2 regions of the Anaerostipes rhamnosivorans genome follow, and region 1 is predicted to be linked to the other one. Evidence: a T-box and tRNA genes for the amino acid it is inferred to sense, from the RefSeq annotation. Region 1 holds a T-box; the other holds one or more tRNA genes.
The links. A T-box is a leader RNA that pairs with one kind of tRNA and senses whether it is charged. The one in region 1 lies ahead of pheS (phenylalanine--tRNA ligase subunit alpha), so its partner is inferred to be a tRNA-Phe.
Positions count from the first base shown of each region.

Region 2: it encodes a tRNA-Phe, which carries the amino acid that the T-box ahead of pheS (phenylalanine--tRNA ligase subunit alpha) is inferred to sense. The anticodon was not compared.

Region 1 covers NZ_CP040058.1:1,287,249-1,291,675, reverse strand. The annotation lists gene pheT (phenylalanine--tRNA ligase subunit beta) at 1-822, opposite strand, end outside; gene pheS (phenylalanine--tRNA ligase subunit alpha) at 1,021-2,040, opposite strand; T-box leader at 2,090-2,265, opposite strand; gene AR1Y2_RS06340 (transcriptional regulator) at 2,330-4,427, opposite strand, start outside.
Region 2 covers NZ_CP040058.1:455,365-459,791, reverse strand. The annotation lists gene AR1Y2_RS02310 (NAD(P)-dependent malic enzyme) at 41-1,195, opposite strand; gene AR1Y2_RS02305 (GNAT family N-acetyltransferase) at 1,244-1,729, opposite strand; tRNA gene AR1Y2_RS02300 (tRNA-Gly) at 1,805-1,875, opposite strand; tRNA gene AR1Y2_RS02295 (tRNA-Phe) at 1,907-1,979, opposite strand; gene AR1Y2_RS02290 (Crp/Fnr family transcriptional regulator) at 2,219-2,890, opposite strand; gene AR1Y2_RS02285 (ATP-binding protein) at 2,984-3,592, shown strand; gene AR1Y2_RS02280 (HAD domain-containing protein) at 3,594-4,106, opposite strand; gene AR1Y2_RS02275 (leucine-rich repeat protein) at 4,211-4,427, opposite strand, start outside.

The DNA of each region.
Region 1 (4,427 bases):
CATCACATAGTTCGTGATGTCCACCAGATTGTTGATCGGACGGATACCCATGGCCGCAAGCCTTCTCTGCATCCATTCCGGAGACGGTGCAAGCTTGATATTCTTTACGACTCTGGCTGTATATCTTGGACAAAGATCTGTATCGTTTACGGTCACTTTGATATAGTCATTGACGTCCTCATCGTTGCCTGTCTCTTTTACTACCGGCGGATGGAACTCTTTGTGAAATGTAGCTGCCACCTCTCTTGCCATGCCGATCATACTGAAGCAGTCCACACGGTTTGAGGTGATCTCAAATTCCACTACCTGGTCACGAAGACCCATGGCCTCCACAGCGTCATCTCCCGGTTTTACATCCTTCTTAAATATATAAATGCCGTCTTCCGGTGCCTCCGGATACATATCTTTGGTTGTTCCCAGTTCTTCCACTGAACACATCATACCGAAAGATGCCACACCTCTTAATTTTCCTTTTTTGATCTTGATGCCATTTTCCGGGTTCGGGCTTCCATCGTGGCCTCCGGCCACTCTTCCTCCCACTAAAACCACTGGGACTAGATCACCCTCTGATACATTGCTGGCACCTGTGACGATCTGGATGGTCTCTGTTCCCACATCCACCTGGCAGACGATCAGCTTGTCTGCATCCGGATGCTTTTCAACGGAAAGAATTTTTCCTACCACGATCTTTTCCAGGTTTTTATCTAATTCCTCATAACATTCCACATTTGATCCGGAAAGTGTCATCTTGTCCACATACTCCTGAATCGTACAGTCAAGATCCGGCACATATGCCTTGATCCATGAAATTGGTGTATTCATTCTCTATTCTCCTTCAATCATTATAAGTTATTTACCACTATTTCCGTCACGCTTTTGAAATGCACTCCTCCAATAGTGGTAAATAACTATCGTAAAGCAGCACATTTTTTTGACAGAGGCCCTTCTCCAGAAGACATTACGTCCATTTTCTACATGATTGGAGTGAAGCATTCTAAGAGCCGAACGGAAATTGCCGCTTTAGAACTGGCTTAAAAACCTCTTGTCATTTTCATAAAGCAGGCGCATATCATCAATCTCATATTTCAGGAGCGCCACACGTTCCAGACCGATTCCAAAGGCAAAACCTGAGTAAATCTCTGGGTCGATCCCGCATGCCCTGAGCACATTTGGATGCACCATACCACAGCCTAAGATCTCGATCCAGCCGCTTCCCTTGCACATACGGCAGCCCTTTCCTCCACACTTAAAGCAGGTGATATCCACCTCCGCGCTTGGCTCTGTGAATGGGAAATGATGAGGGCGGAATTTGACTTTTGTCTCCGGTCCGAAAAATTCAGTGGCAAACTGTTCAAGTGTCCCTTTCAGATCCGCAAAAGTGATTCCTTTGTCCACGACCAGCCCTTCTACCTGATGGAAGGACGGAGAGTGGGTAGCATCCACTTCGTCTGAGCGGAATACCCTTCCAGGCGCAATCATACGGATTGGCATTTTACCAGTCTCCATCACACGGGCCTGTACCGGTGATGTCTGTGTTCTCAATAAGATATCTTTTGAGATAAAGAAGGTATCCTGTTCATCCTTCGCCGGATGATTCTCCGGGATATTAAGCATCTCAAAGTTATACTTATCGTATTCCACCTCGGGGCCTTCCACAACCTCATAGCCCATTCCGATAAATACCCTCTCCAGGTCTTCCAAGGCAATCTGGTTCGGATGGCGGTGGCCCTTTTCATGCACCTTTCCCGGAAGCGTTACGTCAATGACTTCCTTTTTGAGCTTTTCTTCCATGATCTTTTTCTTAAGAACAGACATTTCCTGCTCCAGTGCCTGTTCGATGACGGCACGTGTATCGTTGACCATTTGTCCTACGATAGGACGTTCTTCTTTGGCAACATCCTTCATGCCCTTTAATACCTGGGTCAATTCTCCCTTTTTGCCTAGAACCGCTACCCTGATATCATTCAGAGCGTCCATGGCATCTGCTGTGTTGATCTTCTCCAAGGCTTCTTTTTTAATCGCCTCAAGTTTCTCCTTCATAATCACTTCTCCTTGTTTTATGGAATTAAAAAAATCCCATCCCTTATATATAAGGGACGGGAATCATCTCGCGGTACCACCCTAATTCCAGGTACAAAAACAACCTGGCTCTTAGTATCCTGCGTAACGTGCAGGCGGCGTTATCCCCTACTGGTCTTTCAGGGATACGACTCCGGTGTGAAATTCGGGAAAGACTTCCTTACTGTGCACCTTCTCTGTCTTTATCATTCCTTATTTTATCACACAAAAGCGGAATGTCAAGACGGAAAACCGATTCTTTATCTCCCCATCAGCCCTGCAGCGCACTGTGGAAAACAGCCTCATACAAAATCTGATAATCCTTCATGGTAAATGCCGATACATGAAAATCAGGCGAGGACAGCTTCTGTATCTTCTGCTGGATGACCTCTAAGACAGCATAATCAATATCCATGTGATCCATGACATTTTTGGAAAAATCAAAATCATGTTTCTTCTGAAATAAGATACAATTTGCATGAAAAAGGAATTCTAAGATCAGGCTGTTATTTAACTTAATATTAAGCTTCTTTGCAATTGCTCTCAGAGCACGGAAAAACAGTTCATTCGTTGTAAACGTATTGATTCCGGGGGTAAGCTTGGACGCAAACAAGAGATGTTTATCCGCGGATCTTAAAGTATAACTCTTTAACTGGTTATCTTTTAATATCTTTATCTCATCATTCTGGCTTATTAACAGATTTGGGATGATGGAAATAATGCTGGCATTTTTCTTCACAGACAGCCTTAAAATCTCTTTCACCAGAATAAAGGAATGAAACTGGACATTATAAGACAATACCTTCGTCTTAGGAAAAAAGTAATTGGTAATGGTTTGTTTCATATCTGCGTCTGATAAGATCAGGACCCCCTGCCCCCGATTAATACTGACCGCAAATTCATATAAGTTCTCAAGGTTCGTTCGTGTCTCATTTCTTTTTCCGGATAAAACAGCAGGAAAGGTATGTATGATTCTCCGGTCAAAAAATAAATTGAAGATATTTGCGTAATTGCTTGCCAGCAAATGATATTTGGAGGTAATAATCACAGGTATATGGATATCACTCATGATGAAGTGGGCATATGTCAGTATAGATTGAATCATTTTTTCTTGGGTTTTTGACAGTTTGCAGTGGTTTGTCTGTGCTAATTGAAGCAGATTGTTGAACAGTGATTTCATCTGCGGTGTTTGAATATCCATAGAAGAGGTTTCCTTCACAATATCCAGACTTTTATCTTTCCGGAATACAGATAGGATCATATGTTCCACTTTTTCTTTTAAAAATGGGTCCTGGCAGAATACACTTTTATTGAATGCCTTTGTGATGCCCGAAATAAGCCTATCGCCGGAATAACTGTTCTCAGATACAACGCCAGTCACCCTGGAACAGATCAGCAGCTGCTTTGTAAAATAATCTGAAACTATATTTTTTGTTTCAGCTAAAGGCTCATGGGAGTTAAGAAACAATTTATTAAAATCAATTTCTCCGTTTGGTCTGATCTGTATCTTGTCAGGGATTTCTGCCTTTAGTTCAGGAATGGATTTTATAAAATCATCCCTTTCATTATCAAGCAGGACCGATGCATCTAACATAAGTTCATTGTTTTTGCCTGCAGTACTTGATGTATAGAGAATCCTTGAAATTGTATATAAAATCTCATTTTCTAATTGATGCAGGTTGCTGCACTTATGTAAAACCAGCTGAATGAATTGGGAAGATACCAACATTGTTTTATCTAAACGGTTGCTCTCTTTTTGGATCATACTCAATAGAATCGAAATCAACTCTGTTTGCGGACGGTCTTTTGCGGAAGGAAAGTTCAGGATGACAGGACTGATGGAATGAAGCAGGTCCGACTGTAATTCTGATGCCCCAATAAAGGCGATCATCGGCGCGTCTTTTTTATTTTTATATTGAATTTCAAGAGAATGTACAAAACCGCTTAAGATTTCAAAGTCTACGTTTTTTTGAACAAACTCGATTGCCAGGATAAAAATATTATGATCCTTTTCCATCATCTCTATGCTCTGCCTTAGATTGACGTAGATATCGCTGAATTCAATATAATAAACCGATGATTCCCGGGCAGCCAATCCCAACGTTTTTGCACGGTTTAACATTTCTTCTAAGAAAAACTTCTTCCCCGTCCCAGCTTCCCCCTGCATAAAAAAGATCTTAAAGAAATATTTAGGGAGATAAAACACAGGCAGGATTCTGGTTACAGCTTCATATAAGGACCCATTTTGCTGACTTCCGACCATAGAAAACGACTGGACGATGGTCTGTTCTTTTGCAGGTACGTCATATCGGATGAAGTCTGAAATGGTTTCATTTTTATTCAATGTATCAGGGATGGATACAAAAGGA
Region 2 (4,427 bases), 830 kb from region 1:
CATATTCTACAGGAATCCTTCCGGAATTTCAACATCTATTTTATTTCCGGCTTTCCGCCTTCACAGCATCTGCCACTGCACTGCAGACACGTTTGTCAAAAACTCCTGGAATAATATATTCCTCATTGAGTTCCTCTTCCGTTATGATACCTGCGATGGCTCTGGCGGCTGCCATCTTCATATCTTCGGTGATCTGGGAAGCCCTTGCGTCCATGGCCCCTCTGAAGATTCCAGGGAACACCAGTACATTGTTGATCTGGTTCGGGAAATCTGAGCGCCCAGTGGCCACAACCTTGGCGCCGCCCTTCTTTGCCTCCTCCGGCATGATCTCAGGTACTGGATTTGCCATTGCAAATACAACAGGATCCTGCACCATGGATGCCACCATATCGGAAGTGACAATATTCGGGGCAGACACACCGATAAAAACATCTTTTCCTTTCATGATCTCAGCAAGATCCCCGGTCTGCCTGTCCTTATTTGTTTTTTCTGCCATCTCCTTCTGAGCGTCGTTCATCCACGCCTCTCCCGGACAAAGGGCACCCTTCTGGTCAACCAGCACGGCATCCTTTACCCCAAACTGGAGCAGAAGCTTACAAATGGAGATTCCGGCAGATCCGGCTCCGTTTATGACAACTTTCGCATCTTCCATTTTCTTTCCCACAAACTTCAGCGCATTGATCAGCCCCGCCGCTACCACGATGGCTGTGCCGTGCTGGTCGTCATGAAACACCGGGATATCCAGTTCCTCTTTCAGCCTGCGCTCGATCTCGAAGCATCTCGGGGCAGAGATATCCTCCAGGTTGATTCCCCCAAAGGTAGGTGCCAGATATTTCACCGTCTTAATGATCTCCTCTGTATCCTTTGTGTCCAGACAGATGGGAAATGCGTCGATGTCCGCAAACTCTTTAAATAAGATTGCTTTCCCTTCCATCACGGGCATCGCTGCCTCCGGTCCGATATCTCCGAGACCGAGAACCGCTGTTCCGTCCGATACAACGGCGACCAGATTCCCTTTTGCGGTGTAACGGTATACTTCCTCTTTGCAGTCCCTGATCTTGCGGCACGGCTCTGCCACCCCGGGAGTATAGGCTGTACTCAGATCTTCTCTCGTCTCCACTGTCACCTTTGACCTAACTGCCACTTTTCCTCTGTTCTCTTCGTGCATCTTTAACGCCAATTCATTGTAATCCATGAGCTTCTCCTTTATAAATCCTTTTCATCTATGGTTTCTTTTATTATGTTACAGTGTGATATAAAATAAAATAATGTCCTCGTAACTGCCGTCCGCCAGCCGGTATCCTCCCGGCACCGTACCCAGCCTTTGAAATCCAAGCCGGTCATACAGCCTGACCGCGCCTTTATTTGTGGCTACCACAGCATTAAACTGCAGCACCTTAAACCCCAGCTCCTTTGCCTTTTCCATACAATTCCTGACCAGCTGTTCCCCAATGTGCAGACCCCTTGCGCTCCTGCTGACCGCATAGGAGGCGTTGGACAGGTGTCCGCACCGGCCTACGTTATTTGGATGAAGGATATAAAGCCCTACAACCTTTCCGTCTGCCACTGCCACTGCCGTATGGGACTGGCCTCTGAAAAATACTTCCGCCTCCTCAAAAGAAAACGGCTTTTCCTGGGGAAACGCATTAGCTTCGTCTACAACTTGATTCCATATGCCAGTCATTTCTTTTACATCTTCTTTTTTGAACTGTCTCACTATAAGTTCCATACAAATGCGCTCCTTTTTAAACCCGCCATGATAGAAAAAAAGCCCTTTTAGAGATAACTCTAAAACGGCTTGCTAAGCGGGTGATGGGAATCGAACCCACGTGATCAGCTTGGAAGGCTGGAGTTCTACCATTGAACTACACCCGCGTATATGACAGAGTCTTTCCATTCTCTGTAATGCCCAGAGCCGGAATCGAACCAGCGACACGAGGATTTTCAGTCCTCTGCTCTACCGACTGAGCTATCTGGGCATGTCTCATTTCTGCGACTTCTATACTTTACCATAACATAAAGCCCAAATCAAGAACTTTTTTAAATTTTTTGTCAGCTTTCGTAAAATAGCATCTCTAGATAATGAATCCCTGTTTTTTCTTAAATATTTTATCTTTTTACATGCTCTCCGATGGCCCTTGCGTACGCATAGACCTTCATAAAATGCTGGATCCTTCTGGCATCCCCCTTAATAATATTTATCATCTTTGTTATCACGTCACTGATCTACATACAGTTCATCTCCGATCGTTATCCAGCTCTTTTCCACAGTTAAAATCCCTTCGGTCTGAAGCTTTTTCAATTCCACCATCATACCGCTTCGGTCGACACAAAGGTAATCTGCCAGATCTTTTTTTGAAAATGGCAGCTTGATCCTGAGACTTTTCTGCCTCTGTTTCTCCTGGTTTACATAAGCTAAAAGCTTCTCCCTTGTCGTCCTCTTTTCCAGGCACTCCAGTTTCTGATTCAGATGAACATTCTTGGAGGCCAGCAGAGTCACCATATTTTCAATCAGTTTCTGATGGAATACACAGCTTGCATCACAGGTTGTCAAAACTTTATGATAATTTAAAAACAGCACCATGCACTCCCTGACGCACTCAACCGATATGGGGATCTCCGTTCCTGCCAGGCAGCCATAGGCTTCTCCAAACACGCCTCCCGGACCGATATGGGCAAGAATCGCTCTCCTTCCCTCAAAATCGTCCCGCACGATCTGCACTTCTCCTTCAATGATAATGCCGACTTCCTCAATGATATCTCCATTCAGATAAATCATCTGCCTGGGGGCAAAGACTTCTTTTCTGGCGGAAAGACATCCAAGCATCCCCTCCAGATCTTTTTCTTCGATTCCAGAAAATAAGGGACAGCTTTCTAAGATATGCTTCAATTTTTTATAACTCCTTCTTTTTTGTTGATTATTCAACAGACAAGTTGGATTTATTATAGTATGATACGATTATAAAAACAAGGAGGATTCATGATGATCAGACAATTAATTAAAATAGATGAAGAAAAATGCAACGGATGCGGTCTCTGTGCCTCAGCCTGCCACGAGGGCGCCATCAAAATGATCGATGGAAAGGCTAAGCTGATCCGCGACGATTACTGTGACGGTCTCGGCAACTGTCTGCCTATGTGCCCAACGGGTGCCATAACCTTTGAGAACAGAGAGGCCCCGGACTACGACAAAGAAGCAGTTCTTGAAAACCAGAGAAAAAACAACCAGAGTGCCCTGCGCCAATGGCCTGTCCAGATCCAGCTGGTTCCTGTAAACGCACCTTATTTTAACAATGCCCATCTCTTGGTGGCGGCAGACTGTACAGCCTTTGCCCATGGAAACTTTCATGAGCAGTTTATGAAACAAAAGATCACACTGGTAGGATGTCCAAAGCTGGATCCCGTGGACTATTCGGAAAAGCTGACGCAGATCATCCGGGAAAACAACTTAAAGAGTATCACCGTCACAAGAATGGAGGTGCCATGCTGCGGAGGCCTGGAATATGCAGTCCGCACTGCCCTGGAACAGAGCGGAAAAACCCTTCCTCTCAATGTCATCACCATCTCTACAGAAGGAATTATTCTGGAGTAGTTTACTGATTCAGGATATTGACGGCTTTCAGCGCCAGTTCCCTGTTTAATCCGCCTTCCATAAAATCTGTGCGGACCCAGTGTTCTCCCAGTCCGTACTCCACCCAATCATAATCCGTATCATCAAGGATCACAAAAGACTGGATGTGTTTCCCACGCATCCAGTCTATTACTTCTAGAGAGCGGTTCCCTTTGTGGAGATGTTTTGTCTTTGAAATGATCTTCATCCCGTAGGACGCCATGGCCTGATCCAGTGCCTTCCCTATTGTCATCATCGGCCCCTTTTCGTGCCATGCATGGCGCCAGCTGGAAGACAGCACGATCTTTGCTCCTGTCTGCTCCACAATAAACTTTAAATGTTTCAGGTTATCTTCATCCACATCAATCCCCATAAACGGTTCTATTTTCTTCTCCTCCATCTTGTCAAACAGATCCATAGAGTTCAGCACACCGTCAATATCCAGAAAAATAATTCTGTCCGCTTTCTTTCGAAACCATCTCTTCCCAAAGGCCATCTAAAATTCCCCCTTTATTCCGTCTCTTTCTCTACTTCATTATATCAAGCCGGCCCAGCACTTTCATTAACTTTCCGCTGATACGAGAAATATACCTATGGAATTCATCTCATCCTCACCTTTTTTGTTTTGCTGTAGGCGCCAAAATACTTTTTTCCCTGTACTGTTTTATATGCTCTCACTTTTATATAGTAATCCCTCCTGGATTTCAAACCCTTCAGCAGACAGGTTGTTTTCCTGGCATATTGTTTTCTTGTTCTGGAGAATTTTTTATTTGCAGACCAGCAGACCTGATATCCCGTGGCCTTTCCCGGACTCTTT